2 regions of the Streptomyces sp. JW3 genome follow, and region 1 is predicted to be linked to the other one. Evidence: riboswitches for the same ligand, from Rfam matches in the RefSeq annotation. Region 1 holds a riboswitch; the other holds the start of a gene.
The links. A riboswitch is a leader RNA that binds a small molecule or an ion and turns the genes downstream of it on or off. The one in region 1 is predicted to bind thiamine pyrophosphate.
Positions count from the first base shown of each region.

Region 1 (14,723 bases):
GCAGTCGCCGACGGCGTGCACGTCCGGTGCGCAGGTGCGCAGGCGGTCGTCGGCCAGGATCTCGCCGTGGGCGCCGAGGGCGATTTCGGAACCGGCCAGCCAGCCGGTGGCGGGCCGGGCGCCGATGCCGACGACGACCGCGCCGGCGGGCACCCGCGTGCCGTCGTCCAGGAGCACCGCGCCGGGCTCGACGCGGTGCACGCGCGCGTGGGTGCGCAGTACGGCGCCGGCGTCGGCGTACCAGTCGGTCATGGGGGCGGCGACCTCGGCGGGCAGCGCGCCGGCGAGCGGCCGGTCGGCGGCCTCCACGACGGTCACCGCGCAGCCGGCCTCCCGCGCGGCGGTGGCGAACTCGGCGCCGATCCAGCCCGCGCCGACCACCACCACGTCGTGCTGCCGGTCCAGCACCGGGCGCAGCCGTTCGGCGTCGTCCAGGGTGCGCAGCAGGTGGACGCCGGGGACCCCGTCGGCGCCGGGCAGCCGGAGGGGCTCGGCGCCGGTCGCCAGGACCAGGGCGTCGTACGGCACGGGTCCCGCGGCGGTGTCCAGCAGGTGCTCACCGGGGCGGACGCCCACGGCCTCCTGGCCGAGCCGGAGCTCGATGCCGAGCGCCTCGAAGTCGATGTCGAAGGCGGATCCCTCGGCGGTGCCCAGGAGGACGGCCTTGGACAGCGGGGGGCGGTCGTACGGCTGGTGCGGTTCGGCACCGATCAGGGTCACGGTGCCGGTGAAGCCCTGTTCGCGCAGGGCGACCGCCGTCTGTACGCCGGCCATGCCCGCGCCCACGACGACCACGCGCCGCGCGGGGCCGCCCCGCTGCTGCGTCTGCTCGCTCACCTGATCACCTTAGTCAGCTGACGCAGTGTCGGTCAGGGGGCACGTTCAGTGAGCTGCTGCACAGTCGGCGACCTGTTCCACCACGCTGGTGCCGCTGCCGGACCGCGACTCCCACTGCCAGGTCTCCGCCAGCCGCACCCGCCCGTCCGGCAGGGCGACGGCGGTCGACACGCAGTGTCCGCAGGCGGTGCTGCCGTCGGTGCGCAGCTGTACGTAGCGGAAGTCGAGCCGGTCCCCCGCGCGGGTGCCCACCAGGTGGCCGCGGACGACGTCGCCGCCGGCGTACTCGGCCCACACCGTGCCGTCCTGCTCGTGGTAGGTGAAGCGGGTGCGGGTGCCGACCTGGCCGGGTGCCTGGTCGGCGACCGGGGCGAACACGAGACCGTCGAGCGAACGGACCACGGGCGGGACGCTCCCTTACAGAGGCTGATATCGAACAGTTAGGGTGGCCAACGTAAGGCACTCGCGGGAGCCCGGACGCACCGGGCTGAGAGGGAGGCTGGCGGCCTCCGACCGTACGAACCTGATCCGGGTCATGCCGGCGAAGGGAGGGGCTGGACGCCTATGTCAGCCATGTCAGGCACATCCGACGTGCTGGTCGTCGGGGGCGGGATCATCGGGCTGGTCACCGCGTGGCGGGCCGCGCAGCGCGGGCTGGTCACGGCGGTGCTGGACCCGGCGCCGGGCGGCGGCGCCGCGCGGGTGGCGGCCGGGATGCTGGCCCCCGTCACCGAGCTGCACTACGGCGAGCAGACCCTGCTGGCGCTGAACCTGGCGTCGGCCCGCCGCTATCCGGAGTTCGCCGCCGAACTGACCGACGCGACCGGGCACGACCTGGGCTACCGCCGGTGCGGCACGCTGGCCGTCGCGCTCGACGCCGACGACCGGGCGCACCTGCGGGACCTGCACGCCTTCCAGCAGCGGTCGGGCCTGGCGGCCGAGTGGCTGTCGGGGCGGGACTGCCGGCGCCTGGAGCCGATGCTCGCGCCGGGCGTGCGCGGTGGGCTGCGGGTGGACGGCGACCATCAGATCGACCCCCGGCGGCTGGCGGCGGCGCTGCTGGCCGCCTGCGAGCGGGCCGGCGTGGTCTTCCACCGGAGCACGGCCGAGCGGCTCACCGTCGCCCAGGAGCGCGCCACGGGCGTCTTGACGGCCGAGGGCGCCCCGCTCGCGGCCGGGCGGGTGGTGCTGGCGGCCGGCAGCCTCAGCGGCCGGCTGAAGGGCGTCCCGGACGGTGTGCTGCCGCCGGTCCGGCCGGTGAAGGGCCAGGTGCTGCGGCTGACCATGCCCGCCGGACGGCCGCCGCTGCTGCACCGCACCGTCCGCGCGGTGGTGCGCGGCAACCCGCTCTACCTGGTGCCCCGCACCGGCGGCGAACTCGTCGTCGGCGCCACCAGCGAGGAGCTGGGCTGGGACACCACGGTCACCGCGGGCGGCGTCTACGAGCTGCTGCGCGACGCCCACGAGCTGGTCCCGGGCATCACCGAGCTGCCCCTGACGGAGACCCTGGCGGGCCTGCGCCCCGGCTCCCCGGACAACGCGCCGCTGCTCGGCCCGACCGCCCTGGCCGGCCTGCTGCTGGCCACCGGGCACTTCCGCAACGGGGTGCTGCTCACCCCGGTCACCGGCGACGTCATGGCGCACGTCCTGACCACCGGTGAGCTGCCCGAGGAGGCCCGCCCCTTCGCCCCCGGGCGGTTCGCCGCCGCCCCCGCACCCACGGAGCAGCCCGTATGAGCCTGCGCATCTCGGTCAACGGGGAGCCGCGCCAGGTGGCCCCCGGCACGGCGCTGGACGCCCTCGTCCGGACCCTCACCCGGGCGCCGTCCGGAGTGGCCGCCGCCCTCAACGAGACCGTCGTCCCGCGCGCGCGGTGGGCGGCCACCGCGCTGTCCGACGGCGACCGCGTCGAAGTACTCACCGCCGTCCAAGGAGGCTGACCCCACATGGCCGACGATCCCTTCGTCCTCGGCGGTACGTCCTTCGCGTCCCGGCTGATCATGGGCACCGGCGGGGCGCCCAGCCTGGACGTGCTGGAGCGGTCCCTGGTGGCGTCCGGGACCGAGCTGACCACGGTCGCCATGCGGCGGGTGGACCCGTCCGCGCACGGCTCCGTGCTGTCGGTGCTGGACCGGCTCGGCATCCGGGTGCTGCCCAACACGGCGGGCTGCTTCACCGCCGGGGAGGCGGTCCTGACCGCCCGCCTGGCGCGCGAGGCCCTCGGCACCGACCTGGTCAAACTGGAGGTCATCGCCGACGAGCGCACCCTGCTGCCGGACCCGGTCGAGCTGCTGGACGCGGCCGAGACGCTGGTCGACGACGGTTTCACGGTGCTGCCGTACACCAACGACGACCCGGTGCTGGCGCGGAAGCTGGAGGACGTCGGCTGCGCGGCGGTCATGCCGCTGGGCTCGCCGATCGGGTCCGGGCTCGGCATCCGCAACCCGCACAACTTCCAGCTGATCGTCGAGCACGCACGCGTACCGGTGATCCTGGACGCCGGGGCCGGTACGGCGTCGGACGCGGCGCTGGCGATGGAGCTGGGCTGCGCGGGCGTGATGCTCGCCTCGGCGGTGACCCGGGCGCAGCAGCCGGTGCTGATGGCGGAGGCGATGCGGCACGCGGTGGAGGGCGGCCGGCTGGCCCGGCGGGCGGGGCGCATCCCGCGCCGGCACTTCGCCGCGGCGTCCTCCCCGGTGGACGGCATGGCGGCGCTGGACCCGGAGCGGCCGGCGTTCTGACCCGGGCCGCACCTCGTGGGTCGCGTCACAGGTCGGCCCCAGTCGTGCCCCGGCTGCGGCCGTCCACAGCCGTCTGTCAGCGACGGCTCGTACACTCACCTGCGTGGACACGACCCTTCAGGACCCTCTGGTCGGGCAGCTGCTCGACGGCCGGTACCGCGTCGACGCGCGGATCGCGGTCGGCGGGATGGCCACGGTCTACCGGGCCGTGGACACCCGCCTGGACCGTGTGCTCGCGCTGAAGGTGATGCACCCGGCGCTCGCGGCCGACGGCACGTTCGTGGAGCGGTTCATCCGGGAGGCCAAGTCGGTCGCCCGGCTGGCCCACCCCAACGTGGTGCAGGTCTTCGACCAGGGCACCGACGGGGACTACGTCTACCTGGCGATGGAGTACGTCTCCGGCTGCACCCTGCGCGACGTGCTGCGCGAGCGCGGGGCGCTCCAGCCGCGCGCGGCCCTGGACATCCTGGAGCCGGTGCTGGCCGCGCTCGGCGCCGCGCACCGCGCGGGGTTCGTGCACCGCGACATGAAGCCGGAGAACGTGCTGATCGGGGACGACGGCCGGGTCAAGGTCGCCGACTTCGGCCTGGTCCGGGCCGTGAACACGGTCACCAGCACCACCGGCGCGGTGCTGGGCACCGTCTCCTACCTGGCGCCCGAGCAGATCGAGCACGGCACCGCCGACCCGCGGGTGGACGTCTACGCCTGCGGGGTGGTCCTGTACGAGATGCTGACCGGCGCCAAGCCGCACCATGGCGACTCCCCCGCCCAGGTGCTCTACCAGCACCTCAACGAGGACGTGCCGCCCCCGTCGGCCGCCGTGCCGGGCCTGGCGTTCGAGCTGGACGACCTGGTCGCGACGGCGACCGCGCGCAACCCCGAGATCCGTCCGCACGACGCGGTGGCGCTGCTCGGCCGGGCCCGCGAGGCGCGCGGGACGCTCACCGCCGGCCAGCTGGACGCCGTACCGCCGCAGGCGCTGTCCGACGGGGCCGGCGGCCATGACAACGCCGACGACCGTACGAGCGTCATCCCGCGCGCGCTGACCATGATCCGTCCGCTGCCCGTCAACGACGACGGCGCGGACGGCTACGACCGCACCAGCCGGCTGGACACCCCGCCGCCCCCGCCCCGGCGCGGCCCCGGTCTGCGCCGCGGCCCGCTCGCGATCGTCGTCGCCGTGCTGCTGGCGCTCGGCGTCGGCGCGGGCGTCTGGTACATCAACTCGGGCCAGTTCACCGAGGTCCCGCCGCTGCTGGAGAAGACCGAGGCGCAGGCCGAGGACCGGCTGGAGCAGGCCGGTCTGGACGTCGGCGACGTCAAGCACGCGTACAGCGACACGGTGGACCGCGGCGCGGTGATCAGCACCGATCCGACGGCGGGCACCCGGATCCGGAACAACGACTCGGTGTCGTTCACCGTCTCCGACGGCCCCGAGACGGTGAAGCTGGCCGATGTGGCGGGTTACCGCCTGGACCGGGCCAGGTCGGTGCTGAAGCAGGACGGGCTGGAGCCCGGCATGGTCACCCGCGCGTTCAGCGACGACGTCCCCAAGGGTTTCGTGATCTCCACCGAGCCGGGGTCGGGCACCACGGTGCGGGCCGGTTCGGCGGTCGCGCTCACCGTCAGCAAGGGCCGCGCGGTCGACGTCCCGGACGTCACCGGCGACGACCTGGAGGACGCCCGCGCCGAGCTGACCGAGGCCGGTCTGAAGGTGGAGGTCGCGGCGGCGAAGGTGACCTCCGACGACTACGCGGCGGGCGAGGTGGCGCGGCAGTCGCCGGGCGACGGCGAGCAGGTCGCCGAGGGCGCCACGGTGACGCTGACGGTCTCCAAGGGGCCGGAGCAGATCGAGGTGCCGGACGTGGTCGGTGCCGACGTCGACGACGCCCGGCAGGAGCTGGAGGACGCCGGCTTCGAGGTCGAGGAGGACCGCGGGCTGCTCGGTCTGTTCGGCGACACGGTCAAGAGCCAGTCCGTCGAGGGCGGCGACACCGCCCCGAAGGGTTCCAAGATCACCCTGACGATCCGCTGACGAGCCGCTGGCGGCTCGCTGGCGGCCCGCTGACGCCCGCTCACGGTGATCTGCCGGCGGTGATCCGCTGACGGTGATCCGCCGGCACCCGGGCCGCCGGCGGTCGGCGCCCGGCACCTGGCACCTGGCACCTGGCACCTGGCATCCTGGATCGGGACATGAGCACAACACACTCGCCCTCGCCGTCGCCCTCCCCCGCCCGCCGCAACCCCGTCGGCGCCCACGTCCCGGTCGCCGGCGGCCTGCACTCCGTGGGCCTGCCGTACGCCCGTGACCTGAAGGCGGAGGCCATCCAGGTCTTCGTCGCCAATCCGCGCGGCTGGGCCACCCCGGCCGGCAATCCGAAGCAGGACGAGGCGTTCCGCGCGGCCTGCGCGGCGGAGTCGGTCCCCGCCTATGTGCACGCCCCGTACCTGATCAACTTCGGTTCGCACACCGAGGCGACCGCGGCGAAGTCGGTGGAGTCGCTGCGGCACTCGCTGCGCCGGGGCCGGGAGATCGGCGCGCTCGGCGTGGTGGTGCACACCGGCAGCGCGACCGGCGGCCGGGACCGGGCGGTGGCCCTCGCGCAGGTACGGGAGCGGCTGCTGCCGCTGCTGGACGAGCTGACCCACGACGACGACCCGTATCTGCTGCTGGAGTCGACGGCCGGCCAGGGCGCCTCGCTGTGCGCCCGGACCTGGGACTTCGGGCCGTACTTCGAGGCGCTGGACGCCCATCCGAAGCTGGGCGTCTGCCTGGACACCTGCCACATCTTCGCCGCCGGGCACGACCTGGCCGGACCGGCCGGTATGCACCAGACCCTCGATCTGCTGGTGGACACCGTCGGCGCGGGCCGGCTGAAGCTGATCCACGCCAACGACTCCAAGGACGTGGTGGGCGCCCACAAGGACCGGCACGCCAACATCGGCGCCGGTCACATCGGCGAGGACCCGTTCCGGGAGCTGATGACCCACCCGGCGACGGCGGGTGTCCCTCTCATCATCGAGACCCCCGGCGGCAAGGAGGGCCACGCGGCCGACGTGGAACGGCTGAAGAAGCTCCGGGACGGCTGAGCCCGAAAGGACCGCGGCCCTAGAGCTCGGGGCCGTCCCCCGGTTCCTCCTGGTAGGAGTAGCGCTGCTCGCGCCAGGGGTCGCCGAGGTTGTGGTAGCCGCGTTCCTCCCAGAAGCCGCGCCGGTCCGCGGTCATGTACTCGATGCCGCGGACCCATTTGGGGCCCTTCCAGGCGTACAGGTGCGGGACGATCAGCCGGAGCGGGAAGCCGTGCTCGGCGGTGAGCAGTTCGCCGTCCTTGTGGGTGGCGAAGAGGGTGCGCTCGTCGGCGAAGTCCGCCAGCCGCACATTGGCGCTGTAGCCGTACTCCGCCCAGACCATCACATGGGTGACGGCGGGGGCGGGCGGGGCGATGCCGAGGAGGGTACGGGCGGGGATGCCGCCCCACTCGGCGCCGAGCATGCTGAACTTCGTCACGCAGTGCAGATCGCCCACCACCGTGGTGTACGGCAGGGCGGTGAACTCCTCGTGGTTCCAGCAGTGCTTCTCGCCGTCGGCGGTGGCGCCGAAGACCCGGAACTCCCAGCGCTCGGGCCGGAACTTGGGCACCGGCCCGTAGTGGGTGACCGGCCAGCCGCGCTGGAGCCGCTGCCCCGGCGGCAGCTCCCCCGACTCGTCTCCCACCGGCTGACCCATGACTCCATCCTGACAGACCGGGGCCGTTGTCCAGGAACGGGCCTATTTAAAGTCAGCCTTAAAGCCGAGCAATAGCCAACAAAATGGACTAAGCCAGGACTTACTTACTAAGTGAAGACTTACTGGACGATCTTCGAAACCAATGCAATCATGCGGCGCAACCTGCCAGTTCCCGTGTGGAAGGAGCCTCTGCGATGCAGGGCGACCCCGAGGTCATCGAATTCCTCAACGAGCAGCTGACCGCCGAGCTGACCGCGATCAACCAGTACTTCCTGCACTCGAAACTCCAGGATCACAAGGGCTGGACGAAGCTCGCCAAGTACACGCGGCACGAGTCCTTCGACGAGATGCGGCACGCGGAGATCCTCACCGACCGCATCCTGCTGCTGGACGGACTGCCGAACTACCAGCGGCTCTTCCACGTCCGGGTCGGCCAGACGATCACCGAGATGTTCCAGGCGGACCGGGAGATCGAGGTCGAGGCCATCGACCGGCTGCGCCGGGGCGTCGAGGTGATGCGGAACAAGAACGACATCACGTCCGCGAACATCTTCGAGGCGATCCTCGCCGACGAGGAGCACCACATCGACTACCTGGACACCCAGCTGGAACTGATCGAGAAGCTGGGCGAGCCGCTGTACCTGTCGACGGTGATCGAGCAGTCCCAGCCGGACGCCTCCGGCCCGGGAACGCAGAGCTACTAGGCGGCTTCGGGAAGCCGCGCCGTCAGCGGGGCCGGCGCACCCTGGTCGATCAGCTCGCGGCGGGGGCAGGCGCCCCGGCCCAGCAGGGCCTGGATGCGCCGTACGCAGCCGCCGCAGTCGGTGCCCGCCTTGCAGGCGGAGGCGATCTGCCGGGGGGTGCAGGCACCGGCGTCCGCGTGGGCCTTCACCTGTTCCTCGGTCACACCGAAGCAAGAGCAGACGAACACGCGGTTCACCTCCCGGGCGGGGTCATGGTCGTGCCGTACCGAACTGCGCCGGTGAGGCAAACCTAACCTTACCCATCCCGTAGGTGCGGCAAAAGTGGAGGGGGCGCGGATCCTGTGTGACCCGCGCCCCATTTACTTCCGTAAAGCGTCTCTACTGGTACTTCCGTAAAACGTCTCTACTGGTCCCGGTACATCTCCGCGACCAGGAACGCCAGGTCCAGCGACTGGCTGCGGTTGAGCCGGGGGTCGCAGGCCGTCTCGTAGCGCTGGTGCAGGTCGTCGACGAAGATCTCGTCGCCGCCGCCCACGCACTCGGTGACGTCGTCGCCGGTCAGCTCCACGTGGATGCCGCCCGGGTGGGTGCCGAGCGCCTTGTGCACCTCGAAGAAGCCCTTGACCTCGTCGAGCACGTCGTCGAAGCGGCGGGTCTTGTGGCCGGAGGCGGCCTCGTAGGTGTTGCCGTGCATCGGGTCGGTGATCCAGGCGACGGTCGCGCCGGACGCGGTGACCTTCTCGATCAGCTCGGGCAGCTTGTCGCGGACCTTGTCGGCGCCCATCCGGACGATGAACGTCAGCCGGCCCGGCTCGCGCTCCGGGTCGAGCCGCTCGATGTACTGGAGCGCCTCCTCGGCCGTGGTGGACGGGCCGAGCTTGATGCCGATCGGGTTGCGGATCTTGGAGGCGAACTCGATGTGCGCGTGGTCCAGCTGCCGGGTGCGCTCACCGATCCACACCATGTGCCCGGAGACGTCGTACAGCTGCCCGGTGCGGGAGTCGACCCGGGTCAGCGCGGACTCGTAGTCGAGCAGCAGCGCCTCGTGGGAGGCGTAGAACTCGACGGTCTTGAACTCCTCCGGGTCGGTGCCGCAGGCCCGCATGAAGTTCAGCGCGTTGTCGATCTCCCGGGCGAGCTGCTCGTAGCGCTGGCCGGAGGGCGAGGACTTCACGAAGTCCTGGTTCCAGGCGTGCACCTGGCGCAGGTCGGCGTAGCCGCCGGTGGTGAAGGCGCGCACCAGGTTCAGCGTGGAGGCGGAGGCGTGGTACATCCGCTTGAGCCGCTCGGGGTCCGGGATCCGGTCCGCCTCGGTGAAGGCGAAGCCGTTGACCGAGTCGCCCCGGTAGGTGGGCAGCGTCACGCCGTCGCGGGTCTCGGTCGGCTTGGACCGCGGCTTGGAGTACTGGCCGGCGATCCGGCCGACCTTCACCACCGGCACGGAGGCGGCGTAGGTGAGGACGGCGCCCATCTGGAGGAGGGTTTTGAGTTTGTTCCGGATGTGGTCGGCGGACACCCCGTCGAACGCCTCGGCGCAGTCGCCGCCCTGGAGGAGGAACGCCTCTCCCTCGGCGACGGCCGCCAGCCGGGCACGCAGCTGGTCGCACTCGCCCGCGAAGACGAGCGGCGGAAAGCTCTCCAGTTCGGCGACGACCTCGTTAAGGGCCGCCTGGTCCGGATACTCCGGCTGCTGGGCCGCGGGGAGGTCTCGCCAGGTGTTCACTGCAACAGAGGAAGCGTTAGCGGTCACGCACTCAGGTTACGGGTTGGTTGCCGGGAGTCCGCCACACCGCTCAAAGTATGGGACACCGCGGACCTGGGGTAGGGTGCCGGGCATGTTCGCGCAACTGACCCAGAACTGGTGGTGGACCGCTCCTTCGGCGGCCCGCTGACTGCGCGTACTCAAGACTTCGCGAAGGCCGCCCGAGAGGCGGCCTTCGGTGTTTCCGGCTCCGGGTCCGTCTCTCCTTCCCAGAAGGAACCCGACCACCGATGGAACACCTGCTCGATCTTCTCGACGATCCGCGCCCCTTCGCCCTGCTGCGCCGCCGCACCCCCGGTCATGACCAGGAGACGGTGGAACTGCTGCGCGGGCCGGTGACGGAGTACCCGTGCCTGGCCGACCTGCCCGCCGACTGCCTGGCCCTCGTCCCCTTCCGGCAGATCCGCGAGCGCGGCTTCGACGTCCGCGACGACGGCACCCCGCTGCTGGCGCTCACCCCCGAGGAGCGGTACGAGATCCCGCTCGCCGTCGCCCTGGCCCAGCTCCCCGCGCACGAGGTCCAAGTCGAGGGCGGTGGCTTCGACGTCGGGGACGCGGAGTACGCGGAGATCGTCGGGCGGGTGCTGGACGAGGAGATCGGGCGGGGCGAGGGCGCCAACTTCGTGATCCGGCGGACCTACCGGGGGCGGATCGACGGGTTCGGGCGGGCCGACGCGCTGGCGCTGTTCCGGCGGCTGCTGGCCGGCGAGCGGGGCGCGTACTGGACGTTCGTCGTGCACACGGGGGACCGGACGCTGGTCGGGGCCAGCCCCGAGGTGCATGTGCGGATGAGCGGCGGCACGGTCGTGATGAACCCGATCAGCGGCACGTACCGCTATCCCGCCGAGGGCCCGACCCCCGAGCACCTGCTGCGCTTCCTCGCCGACGCCAAGGAGATCGAGGAGCTGTCGATGGTGGTCGACGAGGAACTGAAGATGATGTGCACCGTCGGCGACATGGGCGGGGTCGTCGTCGGGCCGCGGCTGAAGGAGATGGCGCACCTCGCGCACACCGAGTACGAGCTGCGCGGCAAGTCCTCGCTGGATGTGCGGGAGGTGCTGAGGGAGACCATGTTCGCGGCGACGGTGACCGGCTCGCCGGTGCAGAACGCCTGCCGGGTCATCGAGCGGCACGAGAGCGGCGGGCGCGGCTACTACGCGGGCGCGCTGGCGCTGATCGGGCGGGACGAGGGCGGGGCGCAGACCCTCGACTCGCCGATCCTGATCCGGACCGCCGACATCGGCGCGGACGGGCGGCTGCGGGTGCCGGTCGGGGCGACGCTGGTACGGGGCTCCGACCCGGCCGGCGAGGTGGCGGAGACGCACGCCAAGGCGGCCGGGGTGCTGGCCGCGCTGGGCGTACGGCCCGGCCGGCCCCGGGCACAGGCCGCGCGGCCCCGGCTCGCCGACGATCCCCGGGTGCGGGCCGCGCTGGACGGGCGCCGGTCCTCGCTGGCGCCGTTCTGGCTGCGGATGCAGGAGCGGTCCGGGGAACTGACCGGGCACGCGCTGGTCGTCGACGGGGAGGACACCTTCACGGCGATGCTGGCGCACGTGCTGCGCTCGGGCGGCCTGGACGTCACCGTGCGGCGGTACGACGAACCGGGGCTGCGAGCGGCGGTGCTCGGGCACCCGGGCGGGCCGGTGGTGCTGGGGCCGGGGCCGGGCGACCCGTCCGACCTCACCGATCCCAGGATGCGGCTGCTGCGCTCGCTCACCGCCGATGTGCTGCGCGGCCGCCGGCACGAGGTGCTCGGCGTCTGCCTCGGGCACGAGCTGATCGCGGCGGAGCTGGGGCTGGACATCGTACGGAAGGAAGTGCCGTACCAGGGGGCGCAGACGGAGATCGAGCTGTTCGGGCGGCGGACGGCCGTCGGGTTCTACAACAGCTTCGTGGCGCGCTGCGACGAGGAGAGCGGCGCGGCGCTGGCCGCGCACGGGGTCGAGGTCAGCCGGTCGGCGCAGGGAGAGGTGCACGCGCTGCGCGGGCCGGGGTTCGCGTCCGTGCAGTTCCATCCGGAGTCGGTGCTGTCGCTGGACGGCGCGGCGATCGTGCGGGAGCTGGTGGGTCAGCTGCGCGGCACGAGCACGTTCTCGGAGCGGCGGCCGGCCCGGTAGTCCTGGACGTTCTTCACCGTGGCGTCGACGATCTGGCCGACGGCGTCCACGGTGTAGTACGCCTGGTGCGAGGTGACCAGGACGTTGGGGAAGGTGACGAGGCGGGCCAGGGTGTCGTCCTCGACGGCGGTCAGTGACTTGTCGAGGAAGAACAGGCCCGCCTCCGCCTCGTAGACGTCCAGGCCGACGCCGGTGAAGCGGCCCGCGCGCAGTTCGCCGACCAGGGCGGCGGTGTCGACGAGGCCGCCGCGGCTGGAGTTGACCAGGATCGCGTCGTCGCGCATGGCCTTCAGGGCCCGTGCGTCGATCAGGTGCCGGGTCTCGGGCATCAGCGGGACGTGCAGGGTGATCAGGTCGGAGTCGGCGAGGAGTTCCTCCTTGGCGACGTAGCGCATGCCCAGGTCCAGGCAGGCCGGGTTCTCGGTGACGTCCCAGCCGAGCAGCCGCATGCCGAAGCCGTGGGCGATGCGGGCGAACGCCTCGCCGATCCTGCCGGTGCCGAGCACGCCGGCGGTGCGGCCGTGCAGGTCGCGGCCCATCAGGCCGTCGAGGCGGAAGTCGAAGTCGCGGGTGCGGTTGGAGGCGCGCACGATCCGGCGGTTGACGGCCATGGCGAGCGCCCAGGCGAACTCCGCGACCGAGTACGGCGAGTAGGACGAGACCCGGGCCACGGTCAGGCCGAGGCGCTCGGCGGTCTCCAGGTCGACGTTGTTGAAGCCGGTGGAGCGCTGGGCGACCATCCGGGTGCCGCCGGCGCCGAGGATCTCCAGGACGCCGGCGCCGAGGTCGGCGTTGACGGAGGTGGAGACGATCTCGTGGCCGGCCGCGACGGGGGCGGTGTCCGCGTTGAGGAAGACGTCCAGGCAGCGCACCTCGGCCCGGCCCGCGAAGGCCCGCTCGATCAAGGGCTGCTCGTCGGCCTGCACTCCGAAGGCGAGGATCTCCACGGCGGGCACTCCCGGTTCGCTCGGCCGGTCCATCGGCTGGTGCACCCGAATATAGGGCGCGCGATCCGGGCCCGCCGCTCAGCCGAAGAACACCCCGACCTCGTCGTACAGCTTCGGGTCGACGGTCTTCAGTCGGGCGGTGGCCTCGGCGATGGGGACCCGGACGATGTCCGTGCCGCGCAGCGCGACCATCGTGCCGAAGTCGCCGTCGCGCACGCAGTCGATGGCGTGCAGCCCGAACCGGGTGGCCAGCCAGCGGTCGAAGGCGCTCGGGGTGCCGCCGCGCTGGACGTGGCCGAGGACCGTGGTGCGGGCCTCCTTGCCGGTCCGTTTCTCGATCTGCTTGGCCAGCCACTCGCCCACCCCGGACAGCCGTACGTGGCCGAAGGAGTCCAGCGACTGGTCCTTGAGCACCAGCTCGCCGTCCCGGGGCATGGCGCCCTCGGCGACCACCACGATCGGCGCGTACGACGCCCGGAACCGGGAGGTCACCCAGGCGCAGACCTGCTCGGTGTCGAAGCGCTGCTCGGGGATGAGGATGACGTTGGCGCCGCCGGCCAGGCCCGAGTGCAGGGCGATCCAGCCGGCGTGCCGGCCCATGACCTCGACGACCAGGACCCGCATGTGCGACTCGGCGGTGGTGTGCAGCCGGTCGATGGCCTCGGTGGCGATGCCGACCGCCGTGTCGAAGCCGAAGGTGTAGTCGGTGGCGGACAGGTCGTTGTCGATGGTCTTCGGTACGCCGACGCAGGGCACGCCGTACTCGTCGGCGAGGCGGCCGGCCACGCCGAGGGTGTCCTCGCCGCCGATGGTGATCAGCGCCGAGACGTCCAGCCGGCCGAGGGTGTCCTTGACCCGCTGGATGCCGTTCTCGTGCTGGAGCGGATTGGTCCGCGAGGAGCCGAGGACGGTGCCGCCGCGGGGCAGGATGCCGCGCACGGCCGGGATGTCGAGGCGGACGGTGGCGCCCTCCAGCGGGCCGCGCCAGCCGTCCCGGAAGCCGACGAAGTCGTAGCCGTACTCCTGGACGCCCTTGCGGACCACGGCCCGGATGACGGCGTTGAGCCCGGGGCAGTCACCGCCGCCGGTCAGTACTCCGACCCTCATCGCGCAACCCCTTCGTCACGGTGGGTGGGTCAGGCCACTGTCCCGCGCGGGTCAGGCGTCGTCCAGACCCCGTTCTATCGCGTACCGCACGAGTTCCACGCGGTTGTGCAACTGGAGCTTGCCGAGGGTGTTCTGGACGTGGTTCTGCACCGTGCGGTGCGAGATGACCAGGCGTTCGGCGATCTGCTTGTAGCTCAGGCCCTTGGCGACCAGGCGCAGCACCTCGGTCTCGCGGTCGGTGAGGCGGGGCGCGCCGGGGGCGTCGGTGTCCGGGGCGGGGGCCGGTTCGGCGGCCAGGCGGCGGTACTCGCCGAGGACGAGGCCGGCCAGGCCCGGGGTGAAGACGGGGTCGCCGGCGGCGGTGCGGCGGACCGCGTCCTGGAGTTCCCCGGTCGAGGCGGACTTCAGCAGGTAGCCGGTGGCGCCGGACTTGACGGCCTCCAGGACGTCGGCGTGCTCGCCGCTCGCGGACAGCACCAGGACGCGGACCCGCGGGTCGGCGCCGACCACCTCCTTGCAGACCTGGACGCCGGGCTTGCCGGGCAGGTTCAGGTCCAGGACGAGCACGTCGGGGGCGGCGGCGCGGGCCCGGCGCACCGCCTGGTCGCCGTCGCCGGCGGTGGCGACCACCGCGAAGCCGGACTCGGCCAGGTCCCGGGCGACCGCGTCGCGCCACATGGGGTGGTCGTCGACCACCATGACCTTGATCTCCTTGCTCTCCTTGATCGGCTCCCGCTGTTCAGTCATGTCCTGCCGCCTTCCCCCGCGTGCGTGTCACGCC
Region 1 is NZ_JBQOUX010000044.1:1,099-15,821, forward strand. Features, by position in the region: gene ACTT8P_RS19300 (NAD(P)/FAD-dependent oxidoreductase) at 1-837, opposite strand, end outside; gene ACTT8P_RS19305 (hypothetical protein) at 883-1,239, opposite strand; TPP riboswitch at 1,293-1,404, shown strand; gene thiO (glycine oxidase ThiO) at 1,411-2,574, shown strand; gene thiS (sulfur carrier protein ThiS) at 2,577-2,777, shown strand; gene ACTT8P_RS19320 (thiazole synthase) at 2,784-3,578, shown strand; gene pknB (Stk1 family PASTA domain-containing Ser/Thr kinase) at 3,682-5,613, shown strand; gene ACTT8P_RS19330 (deoxyribonuclease IV) at 5,772-6,668, shown strand; gene ACTT8P_RS19335 (sulfite oxidase-like oxidoreductase) at 6,688-7,305, opposite strand; gene bfr (bacterioferritin) at 7,500-8,009, shown strand; gene ACTT8P_RS19345 ((2Fe-2S)-binding protein) at 8,006-8,236, opposite strand; gene ACTT8P_RS19350 (class II 3-deoxy-7-phosphoheptulonate synthase) at 8,413-9,759, opposite strand; gene ACTT8P_RS19355 (anthranilate synthase family protein) at 10,002-11,888, shown strand; gene ACTT8P_RS19360 (2-hydroxyacid dehydrogenase) at 11,840-12,835, opposite strand; gene ACTT8P_RS19365 (6-phosphofructokinase) at 12,914-13,942, opposite strand; gene ACTT8P_RS19370 (response regulator) at 13,994-14,689, opposite strand; gene macS (MacS family sensor histidine kinase) at 14,682-14,723, opposite strand, start outside.

Region 2 (14,723 bases), on a different contig from region 1:
GGGGCGTGCCCTGCTGGGCGATCCGCCCGTCCCGCATCACCACCACCCGGTCGGCCAGCGCGAACGCCTCGCCCTGGTCGTGCGTGACCGCCAGCACGGTCGTCCCCAACCGGCCGAACAGCTCCCGCAGTTCCACCACAAGCCGCTCCCGCAGTGAGCGGTCGAGCTGGCCGAGCGGCTCGTCCAGCATCAGCAGCCGGGGCCGGGCCGCCAGCGCCCGGGCCAGCGCGACGCGCTGCTGCTCGCCGCCGGACAGCGCGGCCACCGACCGCCGCCCGGCGCCCGGCAGCCCGACCAGCGCCAGCAACTCCGCGACCCGTTCCCGCTGTTCGGCGCGCGTGGCACCCCGCATCCGGGGTCCGAAGGCGACGTTTCCGGCCACGTCCCGCTGCGGGAACAGCTGGTGGTCCTGGAACATCAGGCCGACCTCGCGCCGGTGCGCGGGTACGCCGGTCCGCTCCCGTCCGTCGAGCAGCACCCGCCCGGCGGCCGGCACCTGGAGCCCGGCGACCACCCGCAGCAGCGTCGACTTGCCGCTGCCGCTGGGCCCGAGCACACACACCACCTCGTGCTCGGCGACGTCGAGATCGACGGCGTCCAGCACGGCCCGCCCGCCGAAGCGGACGGTCACCTCGCGCAGGCTCAGCATGCTCACAGCTCCCCGCTCCGGTCGGTCCGCAGCCGCTCCAGCACCAGCAGGGCCACCGCGCACACCAGCATCAGAATCGTCGAAAGGGCCATCGCCTGGCCGTAGTTCAGGTCGCCGGGGCGGCCCAGCAGCCGGGCCACCGCCACCGGCAGCGTCGGGTTGTCGGGCCGCGCGATGAACACCGTCGCCCCGAACTCCCCGAGCGACACCGCGAACGCGAACCCGGCCGCCACCAGCAGCGCCCGCCGCACCATCGGCAGGTCCACCTCCCGCCACACCCGCCAGGGCGACGCCCCGAGCACGGCCGCCGCCTCCCGCAGCCGCCCGTCCACCGCGCGCAGCACCGGCAGCATGGTCCGCACCACGAACGGCACCCCGACCAGCGCCTGCGCGAGCGGTACGAGAATCCAGGACGACCGCAGATCCAGCGGCGGCTCGTCCAGCGCGATCAGGAACCCGAACCCGACCGTCACCGCCGACACCCCGAGCGGCAGCATCAGCAGCGCGTCGAAGCCGCGCACCAGCCGGCCCGCGTCCCGCCGGGTCAGCGCGGCGGCCGCGAGCCCGCCGATCACCATGGCGATCGCGGTGGCGGCGACGGCGTACTGGAGTGAGTTGCCGATCGCGTCGATCGGCGGGACGAGGAAGGTGCCGCCGTCCTCGTGGGTGAGCGCCCGGTAGTAGCCGAACCCGCCGTCCAGCGACCGCCGCACCAGCACCGCCAGCGGCAGCACGACCAGTACGGCGACGGTGGCCAGCACCCCGGCCAGCAGCCCCCACTGCCCGGCCCCGCGCGGCCGGCGCGCGGTCGTCGAGGCGTCCACCAGCCGCAGCGCGGTCTCCCGCCGCCGTACCGTCCAGGCGTGCACGGCGAGGATCGCGGCGACCGCGCCGAACTGGACCAGGGTCAGCACGGCCGCCGTGGACAGGTCGAACAACTGCGAGGTCTGCCGGTAGATCTCCACCTCCAGGGTGGCGAAGGCGGGTCCGCCGAGGATCTGTACGACGCCGAAGGAGGTGAAGGTGAACAGGAACACCATCAGCGCGGCGGCGGCCACGGCGGGCGCCAGCGCCGGCAGCGTGATCCGCCGCCAGGCGGCGAACGGCGACGCCCCGAGCATCCGCGCCGCCTCCTCCTGCCGGGGGTCGAGCTGCGCCCACAGGCCGCCGGCGGTGCGGATCACGACGGCGTAGTTGAAGAAGACGTGCGCGAGCAGGATCGCCCACACGGTGGTGTCCAGCCGCAGGCCCCACAGGTCGTCGAGCAGCCCGCCGCGCCCGACCAGCGCCAGGAACGCCGTACCGACCACGACGGTCGGCAGCACGAACGGCACCGTGACCACGGCCCGCAGCGCCTGCTTGCCGGGGAAGTCCAGCCGGGCGAAGACGTACGCGCCGGGCAGCGCGATCAGCAGGGTGAGCGCGGTGGAGGCCAGCGCCTGCCAGGTGGTGAACCACAGCACGTGCCGGACGTCGGCGGAGCCGGCCACGTCGGCGATCCGGCCGAGGTGCCAGCCGCTGTCGTCCTTCAGCCCGCGCGCCACGATCGCGGCCACCGGCCAGGCGAAGAAGACGGCGAAGAACGCCACCGGCACGGCCATCAGCCCGAGCCGCGCGACGCTCCCCCGGCGCGCGCCCGTCACTTCAGTACGAGCGAGGTCCACGACTTGACCCAGTCGTCCCGGCCGGCCGCGATCTTCGCCGGCGCCATCGTCTCGGGGTTCTCCACGGTGGGCGTGTTGTCCGCGTACACGGCAGGCAGCTCGGCGTCGTCGACGACCGGGTTGACGTACATGTTGAGCGGCATGTCCTCCTGGAACTTCTTGCTGATCAGGAAGTCGAGGAACGCCTTGCCGCCCGCCGGGTTCTGCGCGTTGCTCAGCAGCCCGGCGAACTCGGTCTGCCGGAAGCAGGTGCCGGTCGCGACCCCCGTGGGCGCGGTCTTCGGCTGCGGGTCGGCGTAGACGACCTCGACCGGCGGCGAGGACGCGTAGGACACGACCAGCGGCCGGTCCCCGCCGGCCTTCTTCCCGCCGGCCGACCCGGAGAACTCCTCGTTGTACGCCTGCTCCCAGCCGTCGACCACCTTGACGCCGTTGGCCCGGAGCTTCTTCCAGTACGCCTGCCAGCCCCCGTCCCCGTACGCGGCGGCGGTCCCGAGCAGGAACCCGAGCCCCGGCGAGGACGTACCGGCGTTCTCCGTCACCAGCAGGTTCTTGTACGCGGGCTTGACCAGGTCGGCGAAGGAGGCCGGCGGGTCGATCTTGTGCTCGCTGAAGTACGCCTTGTCGTAGTTGACGCAGATGTCGCCGTAGTCGACCGGCGTGACCCGGTGCTGGCCGGCGTCCAGCTGGTACTGCTCGTCGACCCGGTCCAGGCCCTTCGCCTCGTACGGCTGGAACAGCCCGTTGTCGAGGGCGCGGGAGAGCAGCGTGTTGTCGACGCCGAAGAAGACGTCGCCCTGCGGGTTGTCCTTGGTCAGGATCGCCTTGTTGACGGCCTGCCCGGCGTCGCCGTCCTCCAGGACCTTGACCTGGTACCCGGACTCCTTCTCGAAGGCGGCGATGACACTCTTCGACGCGGCCCACGAGTCATGGCTGACGAGCGTGACGGTCTTGCTGTCCCCGCCCGCCGCCTCCTCGGACGACGACCCGCACGCGGACAGCGCGACCAGCCCCAGCCCGACGGCCGCCGCGGCCACGCTCTTCTTGGTGATGCCGGTGATGCCGGTGATGCTCACTGATTCCTCCTGGGACGTCCAGGAGAAGACGCGGCCCTGCCCGGGTCCCTCGCGGGTCCCGGGCAGGGCGCAACAGCTCGAGTGATGACCGATCTCCCTACCCAGAATGACCTGGGCCAGGTTCGGAGGGTCTGCGGCCGGTGCCGCACTCTCAGCGCTGTGGCGCTCCCCTGTCGGAATATGAAGATGTGTTCTTACGTCGGTCAGGTTACCGCTCGCTGGCGGCGAGCTGGCCACACGCCCCGTCGATCTCCTGCCCGCGCGTGTCCCGGACGGTCACCGGCACCCCGTGCGCCGCGATGGCCTCGACGAACGCCTTCTCGTCCTCGGGCCGCGAGGCGGTCCACTTGGAGCCCGGCGTCGGGTTCAGCGGGATGAGGTTGACGTGCACCGGCTTACCCTTGAGCAGCCGGCCGAGCCGGTCACCGCGCCAGGCCTGGTCGTTGATGTCCCGGATCAGCGCGTACTCGATGGACAGCCGGCGCCCCGACCGCGCGGAGTACGCGAACCCTGCGTCCAGCACCTCGCGCACCTTCCACCGGGTGTTGACCGGCACGAGGGTGTCGCGCAGCTCGTCGTCGGGGGCGTGCAGCGAGATCGCGAGCCGGCACTTGAAACCCTCGTCGGAGAAGCGGTGGATGGCCGGCACGAGACCGACCGTCGACACGGTGATGCCGCGCTGCGACAGCCCCACGCCGTCCGGCTCGGGGTCGGTCAGCCGCCGGATGGCGCCCACCACCCGGTTGTAGTTGGCGAGCGGCTCGCCCATCCCCATGAAGACGATGTTGCTCAGCCGCGCCGGCCCTCCCCCAGAGCCTCCGGCCTGGGAGGTGCCCCCAGGGACCTCCCCGTCCCTGAGCGCCCGCATACCGTCCACGATCTGGTGCACGATCTCGGCGGTCGACAGGTTCCGGTCCAGCCCGGCCTGCCCGGTGGCGCAGAACGGGCAGTTCATGCCGCAGCCCGCCTGCGAACTGATGCACATGGTCACCCGGTCCGGGTAGCGCATGAGCACCGACTCGACGAGCGTGCCGTCGAACAGCCGCCACAGCGTCTTGCGGGTGGTCCCCTCGTCCGTCGACAGATGCCGTACGACGGTCATCAGCTCGGGCAGCAGCGCCTCGCGCAGCTTCTCCCGCGAACCGGCCGGGATGTCGGTCCACTGCTCCGGCTCGTGCGCGTACCGCGCGAAGTAGTGCTGCGAGAGCTGCTTGGCGCGAAACGCCTTCTCACCGGCCGCGGCGACCGCCTCCTTGCGCTCGGCGGGCGTGAGGTCGGCGAGATGCCGCGGCGGCTTCTTGGCTCCGCGCGGGGCGACGAATGTGAGTTCTCCGGGTGCAGGCATAGCTCATCCAGTGTCGCAGACATACGAAGAGGAGCCCGCCACCCTGTGGACAACGGGCCCCTCAACGCACAAACCGCAGGTCAGCCCGATCCGACGAAGATCACCAACAGCAGCCAGGCCACCGGCGCCGTGGGCAACAGCGAGTCCAGCCGGTCCATGATTCCGCCGTGCCCCGGCAGCAGCGTGCCCATGTCCTTGATGCCGAGATCGCGCTTGATCATCGACTCGCCGAGGTCGCCCAGTGTGGCGCTGACCGCGACGGCCAGGCCCAGCAGCAGGCCCTGCCACCAGGTGCCGCCGTCGATCAGGAAGTGCGTGCACAGCGCGCCCGCCGCCATCGCGAAGGTCACCGCGCCGACCAGACCCTCGCGGGTCTTGCCGGGGCTGATGCGCGGCGCCAGCTTGGTCTTGCCGAAGCGCCAGCCGACCGCGTAGGCGCCGGTGTCGCTGACGACCGTCAGTATCAGGAAGACCAGCACCCGCCACGGACCGTCGTCGGCCGCCAGCATCATGGCGACGAACGTGGCCAGGAACGGCACGTAGAACGCCGCGAAGACGCCCGCCGTGACGTCCCGCAGATAGTCCTGCGGCGGCCGCGTCATCCGCCAGACCAGGACGGCGAGCGCGGTGAGCGCCATGGCGACCCACGCGCCGTCGGCGCCCTTCACATACCCGGCGATCACCATCGCCGCGCCGCCGACCGCGAGCGGCACCAGCGGCGCGTGGATGCCCTTGCGCTCGTCCAGCCGCTTGGTCAGCTCCCACAGCCCGACCACCACGGCGACCACGACGACGCCCACGAAGACGGCCTTGACGAAGAACAGCGACGCGACGATCACCGCGCCGAGCCCGACCCCGACCCCTATGGCCGCACCCAGGTCGCGCCCCGCGCTCTTCTTCTGCGGCGGGGGCGCCGGCTGCGGGGCGGCGGCGGGCATGGGCTCCGGATTCTGCGGCGCGGTCGGCGCGGTCGGGTCGCGGAACAAGGGACCGCCCTGCCGAGCGGCGGCCCCCCGGTCGTCATCCTGGTCTCCGCCGAAGCCGGGTACGTCGTCGGGCACGATGGGCATGGGCCGAGTCTGCTGCGCGTACGGCGCATCGTAGGCGGGACCCGCCGGGGCAGCCCCCTGGACAGGTCCCTGCTCGGACGGCCCCCAGTACCCGGCTTGTGGCGGCGCCCCCCAGGAAGAGTCGTTCATCAGACCTCGAGCAGCTCCGCTTCCTTGTGCTTGAGGAGCTCGTCCACCTGCGCGACGTACTTCGCGGTGGTGTCGTCGAGCTCCTTCTCCGCGCGGCGGCCCTCGTCCTCGCCGACCTCGCCGTCCTTGACCAGCTTGTCGATGGAGTCCTTGGCCTTGCGGCGCACCGAACGGATCGAGACCTTGGCGTCCTCGCCCTTGCTCCGGGCCACCTTGATGTACTCGCGGCGGCGCTCCTCGGTCAGCTCCGGGAACGTCACGCGAATGATGTTGCCGTCGTTGCTCGGGTTGACGCCCAGGTCGGAGTCACGGATCGCCTGCTCGATGTTGCGCAGCGCGGTCTTGTCGAACGGCGTGACCACGGCCATCCGCGGCTCGGGCACGGAGAACGAGGCCAGCTGGTTGATCGGCGTCGGCGCGCCGTAGTAGTCGGCCACGATCTTGTTGAACATCGCCGGGTGCGCACGTCCGGTGCGGATCGCGGCGAAGTCCTCCTTGGCGACCACGACGGCCTTCTCCATCTTCTCCTCGGCTTCGAGGAGGCTCTCTTCGATCACCACTTGCTCCTGCGTGTCTTGAGTAGGCCCGGCTGCGGTTCCTCGTAGGGGCGGCGGCCGGCTGCGTCGCGTCTTGTTCCTGCACGGTTCCCGACCGGCAGGACATTGTCCATCCCCCGGCCCGGGGGTCAGTTGCGGTCGGCCCCGTCGCCCACGAGCGTGCCGATCTTCTCACCCTTGACGGCTCGGGCGATATTGCCGGCCTTCAGGAGTTCGAAGACGACGATCGGGAGCTTGTTGTCACGGCAGAGGGTGACCGCCGTGGCGTCGGCGACCTTCAGGTCCCGGGTGATGACCTCGCCGTAGCCGAGGGCGTCGAACTTGACCGCGTCCGGGTTGGTCTTCGGGTCGGAGTCGTACACCCCGTCCACCCCGTTCTTGCCCATGAGCAGCGCCTCGGCGTCGATCTCCAGGGCGCGCTGGGCGGCGGTGGTGTCGGTGGAGAAGTACGGCATGCCCATGCCGGCGCCGAAGATGACCACGCGGCCCTTCTCCAGGTGCCGCACGGCGCGCAGCGGGATGTAGGGTTCGGCGACCTGGCCCATGGTGATGGCGGTCTGCACCCGGCAGTCGACGCCCTCCTTCTCCAGGAAGTCCTGGAGGGCGAGGCAGTTCATCACGGTGCCGAGCATGCCCATGTAGTCGGAGCGGGCCCGGTCCATGCCGCGCACCTGGAGTTCGGCGCCGCGGAAGAAGTTCCCGCCGCCGATGACGATCGCGATCTGCGCGCCGTCCCGGACGACGGCCGCGATCTCGCGCGCGATGGCGTGCACCACGTCGGGGTCGACGCCCAGGCCCCCGCCGCCGGAGAACGCCTCTCCGGACAGCTTCAGCAGAAACCGGCCGCTCACTTTGCCGTCGTCGCTCTTCTCGGCCTTGGTGGTGGTCATGGAGATCTCGCCTCTTTTACGTGGGTCACACATACGAAGGAGGCCATTGCCGGGGGGTGGGTTCATCCCTGCGCGGCAATGGCCTCCTCGTCAGATCTGCGGTCGTCCGCCACACGCGGGTGCGCGGACGACTGCTGCCGACCCTACCGGGGCCGGGCGTCCGTCGCGGTGCGGACTCAGATGCCGACCTTGATGCGCGAGAAGCGCTTCAGGCTGACACCGGCCTCGTCCAGGACCTTCTGGACCGACTTCTTGTTGTCCAGCGCGTACGGCTGGCCGAGCAGCGTGGCGTCCTTGAAGAAGCCGTTGAGGCGACCCTCGACGATCTTCGGCAGGGCGGCCTCGGGCTTGCCCTCGGCGCGGGTGGTCTCCTCGGCGATGCGCCGCTCGGACTCGACGACCTCGGCCGGCACGTCGTCCTTGGAGAGGTACTTCGGCGCGAACGCGGCGATGTGCTGGGCGACGCCCTTGGCGATCTCGGCGTTGGGCTTGTCCAGCTCGACGAGGACACCGATCTGCGGCGGCAGGTCGGGCATCGTGCGGTGCATGTAGGCGGTGACGTAGCCGTCGGTGAACTGCGCGAAGCGGTCCAGGACGATCTTCTCGCCGAGGTTGGCGTTGGCCTCGTCGACGTACGCCTGGACGGTCTTGCCGGCCTCGATCTCGGAGGCGAGCAGCGCCTCCAGGTCGGCCGGGGCGGTCTTGGCGACGTGCTCGGCGATCGCGGTGGCGACGGCCTGGAACTTGTCACCCTTGGCGACGAAGTCCGTCTCGCACTTCAGCTCGACGAGGACACCGGAGGAGTTGTCGTCGGCGATGATCGAGACGACCGCGCCGTTCTCGGCGGAGCGGCCCTCGCGCTTGGCGACGCCCTTCTGGCCCTTGATACGGAGCGCCTCGACGGCCTTGTCGACGCTGCCCTCGGCCTCGTCCAGCGCCTTCTTGCAGTCCATCATGCCGGCGCCCGTGAGCTCACGGAGCTTCTTGACGTCGGCGGCGGTGTAGTTCGCCATGATTCAGGAATCTCTCTCGAAGTCTGAAGATCTACGGGCCGAAACGGCGGGGGCTTCGTGGGCCCCCGCCGTTCAGAACCCGAAGGTGGTGAGGGGTCAGGCCTGCTCGGCGTCCGCGGCGGGGGCCTCGGTGGCCGGAGCCTCGGTGGCCTCGGCGGCGGGGGCCTCGGCAGCCGGGGCGTCCTCGGCGGCGGGCGCCTCCGCGGCCGGAGCCTCGGCAGCGGCCTCGGCCGGCTTCTCGGCGTCGGCGGCGGGCGCCTCCTCGGCCTTCTTCTCGCCCTCGAGCAGGTCGCGCTCCCACGCGGCCAGCGGCTCGCCCGCGGCCTTGTCGCCCTTGCCCTCGGTGGCGACACCGGAGCGGGAGATGAGGCCCTCGGCGACCGCGTCGGCGATCACCCGGGTGAGCAGCGTGACGGAACGGATCGCGTCGTCGTTGCCGGGGATCTTGTAGTCGACCTCGTCGGGGTCGCAGTTGGTGTCGAGGATGGCGACGACCGGAATGTTGAGCTTCCGGGCCTCACCGACCGCGATGTGCTCCTTCTTGGTGTCCACGATCCAGACGGCGCTGGGCACCTTGGACATCTCGCGGATACCGCCGAGGGTCTTCTCCAGCTTGGCCTTCTCGCGCGAGAGCACGAGAAGCTCCTTCTTGGTCAGACCGGACGCGGCGACGTCCTCGAAGTCGATCTGCTCGAGCTCCTTGAGGCGCTGCAGGCGCTTGTAGACGGTCGAGAAGTTGGTGAGCATGCCGCCCAGCCAGCGCTGGTTGACGTAGGGCATGCCGACGCGGGTGGCCTGCTCGGCGATGGCCTCCTGCGCCTGCTTCTTCGTGCCGACGAACATGACCGTGCCGCCGTGGGCGACGGTCTCCTTGACGAACTCGTAGGCGCGGTCGATGTACGACAGCGACTGGAGCAGGTCGATGATGTAGATGCCGTTGCGCTCGGTGAAGATGAAGCGCTTCATCTTCGGGTTCCAGCGACGGGTCTGGTGACCGAAGTGGACGCCGCTTTCCAGCAGCTCCCGCATCGTGACGACGGCCATGGCCGTATCTCCTTGAAGTTCTCGGTTGTGCCGCGGATGCCGGACGGCTTCCGCGCCTGACGCCCGCTGTGCGCCGTGCCACTGAGGACCGAGGGGCGCTGACCCGAGGCTTGGTGCTGTCTCGTGCCGGGGCGTGCGAAGTCGACCCGGTCACCCGGGTCGCCACCAGAAGTGTACGGGACCCGGGGAGCACCGGGTGACGCCGCTGTCCACAACCGGCGAGTAGTCCACAGGCCCCGGCGCGGACCGGCCGTTCCGGGGACGGTTCTCGCATGCGAGCGAGACGATGGGTGGCGCGATGGATGGCGCGATGGATGCCTGCGCGGGCGTGGCGGCGGCGATGGCTGGTGCCGGTCCTTTTCCTGGCCCTGCTTCTGGCCCTGCCGGTTTCTCCGATGTCGATGCCGATGTCGATGTCGATGTCGATGTCGATACAGGAGGTGGCCACGGCGTCCGACTCCGCGGCCGTCCCGGCCGTCGCCCGGACCTGGCCGACCGGTGGGCGGCCCGCCGTCCTGCGGGGCTGGGCGCCGCCGGCGACGCCGTACGGGCCGGGCCACCGCGGGGTGGACCTGGCGGCCGCGCCCGGTGCCGCGGTGCGGGCGGTGGCGGCGGGCCGGGTGACGTTCGCCGGGCGGGTGGCGGGCCGGGGCGTCGTCTCGGTGGAACTGGCGGGCACCGGCACGCCGCCGCTGCGCACGACCTACGAACCGGTACGGGCCTCGGTGGCCAAGGGCGACGAGGTGGCGGCCGGCGACCCGGTCGGCACGGTGGAGGCACCAAGCGCCCACTGCCCGGCCGGCTGCCTCCACTGGGGCCTGCGCAGCGCCGACACCTACCTGAACCCACTGTCTCTGCTGCCCCCGTGGCTGCTGAACGGCGGCCCGTCCCGACTGCTGCCGGTGCTGGGAGTACCACTCCCCTGACCTGCGCCGGGCCGCACGTACGGGGGTACCACCGCCTGCCCGCGCCCCGGCTCGCACCGGTACTCGTCAGGAGCGGCCCAGGTGCCGGGCCCGGCGTTCGGCGGCGGCGTGCCACCAGCCGGGCGGAGACGGTCCCACGGCGGCGGAAGAGGGCTGGTCGGGGTGGAGCCCGAGGCTCCGCAGCGCACCGGCCCGCACCTGTACGCCGAACCAGTCGTGCCCGGCCCGAACGGCATCCAGTCGATGCCGCGCTCACGCAGTCAAGCGCGGACCGCCGCCAGCGGAGCCGGAGTCGGGCGGTCCGGCAGGTTCTCGTACGCGGCGACGGTGATCCATGCGGTGCCGGGCGGGTTCATGGCCCCATGGTGGTGGAAGCCGATGCGGGTGTCACCATGGTGGTGGAAGCCGATGCGGGTGTCACCACCGCGCAGGAGGCAGCACCGGAGGCACCAGGCCGCACCCGGCACGCCCCGCACGAGGCCGCACCCGGTACGCCCCGCCCGCCCGGAGCCCATCAGCCCCGTACACCCCGCAGCACCATCGACACCGCCGCGTCCGTGATCACCGTCGGATCCTCCGCCGCGCCCAGCTCGATCCGCCGCACCGCCGCGTCGACCACGCCCTGGAGCAGCATCGCCGCGAGCCGCGGCTCCCGGTGCCCCATCTCGCCGAGCGCCTCGACGATCATCGCGACCAGTCCGCCGTGCGCCGCCCGGATCTTCTCCCGGGCCCCGGCGTCCAGCTCGCTGGCCGAGATCGCGACCACGGCCCGGTGGCGCCGGTCACCGACCAGTTCCAGTTGCTTGCGCACATACGCCTCGACCTTGGCGTCCGGGCGCCCGGCGGCGGCCATCGCGGCCTCCACCTCGGCCGCCCAGACCGGGAAGTCGACCGCGCACAGCTCCTCCACGACCGCGGCCCGCGACCGGAAGTACTCGTACACGGAGGACCGCGCGAGGCCCGTCCGCTCGGCGAGGGCGGGGAAGGTCAGCGCCTCCGTCCCGCCCTCGGACAGCAGGGAGCGTGCCGCGTCCAGCAGGGCGGCACGCTGCATCGACCGGTGCTCGGCCACAGAGGCCGCTCGAATCCTTGGCACGTCAACCACTTTACGGACGCACCGCCCCGGACGGGAGACGCCGTCCCCGTCCGGCCGAGCGGCGCCCCGGCCGGTCGCGGCGGGGACGGCCGGGTCAACGCCCGAATCCGGCCAGTTTCGCGCGCAGTTGCAGCACCGACTTGGTGTGGATCTGGCTGACCCGGCTCTCGGTGACCCCCAGCACATTGCCGATCTCGGCGAGGGTGAGTCCCTCGTAGTAGTAGAGCGTGACGACGGTCTTCTCACGCTCCGGGAGCGTGTTGATCGCCCGTGCCAGGAACCGGCGCAGTTCCCGGTCCTCGGCCACCTCCACCGGATTGTCGGCGGCGGTGTCCTCCAGCGTGTCCATGAGGCTGAGCCGGTCCCCGCCCTCCCCGCCGACATGCAGCAGCTCCTCCAGCGCCACCACGTTGGCCAGCGACAACTGGCTGAAGACCGAGTGCAGTTCCTCGACCGCGATCCCCATCTCGTCGGCCACCTCCCCCTCGGAGGGGGTCCGCCGCAGCCGGGCCTCCAGGGTGGCGTAGGCCCGCTCCACGCTCCGCGCCTTCTGCCGCACCGAACGCGGGATCCAGTCCAGCGCCCGCAGCTCGTCGATCATCGCGCCCCGGATCCGGGTGATCGCGTACGTCTCGAACTTGATCTCCCGGCCCAGGTCGAACTTCTCGATCGCGTCGATCAGCCCGAACACCCCGGACGACACGAAGTCCGCCTGCTCGACGTTGGGCGGCAGCCCCACGCTCACCCGGCCCGCCACGTACTTCACCAGGGGCGAGTAGTGCAGGATCAGCTGTTCCCGCAGCCGTTCGTCCCCCGTCGTCTTGTACGACCGCCACAGCTCGTCGAGCGTCGAGGGGGCGGGCGGCCGCACGCTGCCACCGTCGCGGGCGGCTGGGGGGACCGCCGCCCGTCCGGGCCCGGAGGTGTGCTGGGGCATTCGTCGCCTTGTGCCGTTCTGCCGTGTTCTGGTGCCGTCTGTGGACTGTCGGTCCGCTGTCTGGATGGCGCCTGTCTGCGTGGGGGTCTACAGGGAAGTCTTCGTGAGCGTAGCGTGACTGAGCTGTCGCGGTGCGCGAAGAGAAGACCCCCGACGGTGCGCAGATACGTTCCGCTTGACGCTCTCCCGATACATCGCGATCGCACAGCGTGATCACTCGAATACCTCAACTACGGGAATTCCCAAGGGCGTAGGGGTTCCCCCGGACGGCCGAACACGCTCGGTCAGCACGGGTCGCGAGCGGCTCGGGCGGAGATCATCGCCTGGCGTGTCAACTTCCAGCCGTCGTCGTGTCGTTCGACGTAACCGAGTGCTCGAAGCTCGTACAGTCTCGCGATCGCGTCGTCCTGCGATGTCTGGGCGCGGCGCGCGATCCCGGCGGGCGCCGCGGTCCCGCGGGCCGGGAGCGCCGCCAGTACCTGCCGGGCGCCGGGCTCCAGCAGGTCGGTGGGGAGCACCGGGCCGCGCCGGTCCGGGGCCAGCTCGCCCATGTCACCGACCAGCTCGACGATCTCGGCGGCGTCGGTGACGAGGACGGCGTCGCCGCGCAGCAGTTCGTGGACGCCGGCGGACAGGGCGCTGGTGGCGGGCCCGGGCACCCCTATGGTGTGCCGGCCCAGCCGCCCGGCCGCCCGGGCCGTGACGAGCGAGCCGCTGCGGTGGGCGGCCTCGACGACGACCGTGCCCCGGGTGAGCGCGGCGATCACCCGGTTGCGCAGGATGAATCGGCTCGGTGTCGGATGCTCGCCGGGCGGCAGTTCGCCGGCCACCAGTCCCTGTTCGGCGATCCTTCTGATCAGCTCGGCGTGGCCGCGCGGGTAGGGCCGGTCGACGCCGCAGGCCAGCACGGCGACGGTGGCCCCGCCGGCCCCGAGGGCGCCCCGGTGGGCGGCGCCGTCCACCCCGTAGGCCCCGCCTGACACCACCACCCAGCCGCGCTCGGCGAGGTCGGCGGCGAGGGTGGCCGCCATGTGCGCCCCGTACGCGGTGCAGGCCCGGGCGCCGACCAGGGCGACGGACTTCAGCGCCCACATCCGCAGGCTGGGCCGGCCCCGCACCCACAGTCCCAGCGGCCGGGCGTCCCCGAGGTCGTCGAGCTGCCCCGGCCACTCGGCCTGCCCCGGCGCGACGAACCGCACCCCCGCCGCCCCGGCGGTGTCCAGGTCGCGGTGCGGGTCGGCCTGTTCGGCGCGGGCCCGCAGTCCCGCCCAGCGCCGGTCGGTCACGCCCGGCAGGAGCGGCCGGCCCGTCCGCAGCCGTCGGGCCACCTCCCGGACTCCGTGTTCGCGCACCCACCGCCCGCCGGTCTCGTCGCCGGGTTCGACGACCCGGGTGAGGAAGACCCGGTCGAGCAGTTCCGCACCCCGCTCTTCTCCGGTCGCCCCGTTCCGCTCCTCGGCCGCGCTCACGTCATCGCCCCGATCGTCATGGGCGTACCGCGCGGCACGCCGGTGCGCAGATGCAGGGCCAGGGCCACGTCTCCGGCGTCCGGCCGGTCGTGTCCGACCAGGTCGGCCACGGTCCAGGCGACCCGCAGCACGCGGTCGAGGCCGCGGGCGGTGAGGGCGCCCCGGTCCAGGCTGTGTTCCGCCTCGTCCAGCGCGCCGGGCACGGCGTACCAACGGCGGCGCAGCTCGCGTCCGGGGACTTCGCTGTTGGTGCGCCAGGGGGTGCCGGCGAGGCGGGCCGCGGCCCGTTCCCTGGCCGCGCGCACCCGGTCGGCGACCGTGGCGGTGGACTCGCCCGGGGTGCCGCACGCGGCCAGCCCGGCGCGGGTGACGCGGTCCACCTCGACCCGCAGGTCGACCCGGTCCAGCAGCGGTCCGGACAGCCGGGCCTGGTAGCGGCGGATCACTGGAGACGGGCACTCGCAGAACTGGTCCTTGAGCGAGAAGCGCCCGCAGGGACAGGGGTTGGCGGCGAGCACCATCAGGAACCGGGCGGGGAAGCGCACGACTCCGGCGCTGCGCGCGATGACCACGTGCCCGCTCTCCAGCGGTTGGCGCAGGGCGTCGAGGGCCTGGCCGCTGAACTCCGGGGTCTCGTCCAGGAAGAGGACGCCTCGGTGCGAGAGCGACACCGCGCCGGGCCGGGCGATGCCGCCACCGCCGCCGACGAGGGACTGCATGGTCGCCGAGTGGTGCGGTGCGCAGTAGGGGGCGGTGCCGATCAGCGGCCTGTTCATGGGCAGCAGTCCGGCCACCGAGTGCACCGCCGTCACCTCCAGCGACTCCTGGCGGGTGAGCGGGGGCAGGATCGCGGGCAGC
Region 2 is NZ_JBQOUX010000029.1:1,244-15,966, forward strand. Features, by position in the region: gene ACTT8P_RS14495 (ABC transporter ATP-binding protein) at 1-649, opposite strand, end outside; gene ACTT8P_RS14500 (ABC transporter permease) at 652-2,250, opposite strand; gene ACTT8P_RS14505 (thiamine ABC transporter substrate-binding protein) at 2,289-3,389, opposite strand; TPP riboswitch at 3,466-3,571, opposite strand; gene rlmN (23S rRNA (adenine(2503)-C(2))-methyltransferase RlmN) at 3,598-4,734, opposite strand; gene ACTT8P_RS14515 (phosphatidate cytidylyltransferase) at 4,815-5,933, opposite strand; gene frr (ribosome recycling factor) at 5,933-6,490, opposite strand; gene pyrH (UMP kinase) at 6,619-7,380, opposite strand; gene tsf (translation elongation factor Ts) at 7,557-8,393, opposite strand; gene rpsB (30S ribosomal protein S2) at 8,490-9,437, opposite strand; gene ACTT8P_RS14540 (peptidoglycan DD-metalloendopeptidase family protein) at 9,845-10,363, shown strand; gene ACTT8P_RS14545 (TetR/AcrR family transcriptional regulator) at 10,878-11,435, opposite strand; gene whiG (RNA polymerase sigma factor WhiG) at 11,554-12,396, opposite strand; gene dprA (DNA-processing protein DprA) at 12,681-13,865, opposite strand; gene ACTT8P_RS14560 (YifB family Mg chelatase-like AAA ATPase) at 13,862-14,723, opposite strand, start outside.
Region 2: linked by a shared signal. The riboswitch ahead of ACTT8P_RS14505 (thiamine ABC transporter substrate-binding protein) and the one ahead of thiO (glycine oxidase ThiO) in region 1 are both predicted to bind thiamine pyrophosphate.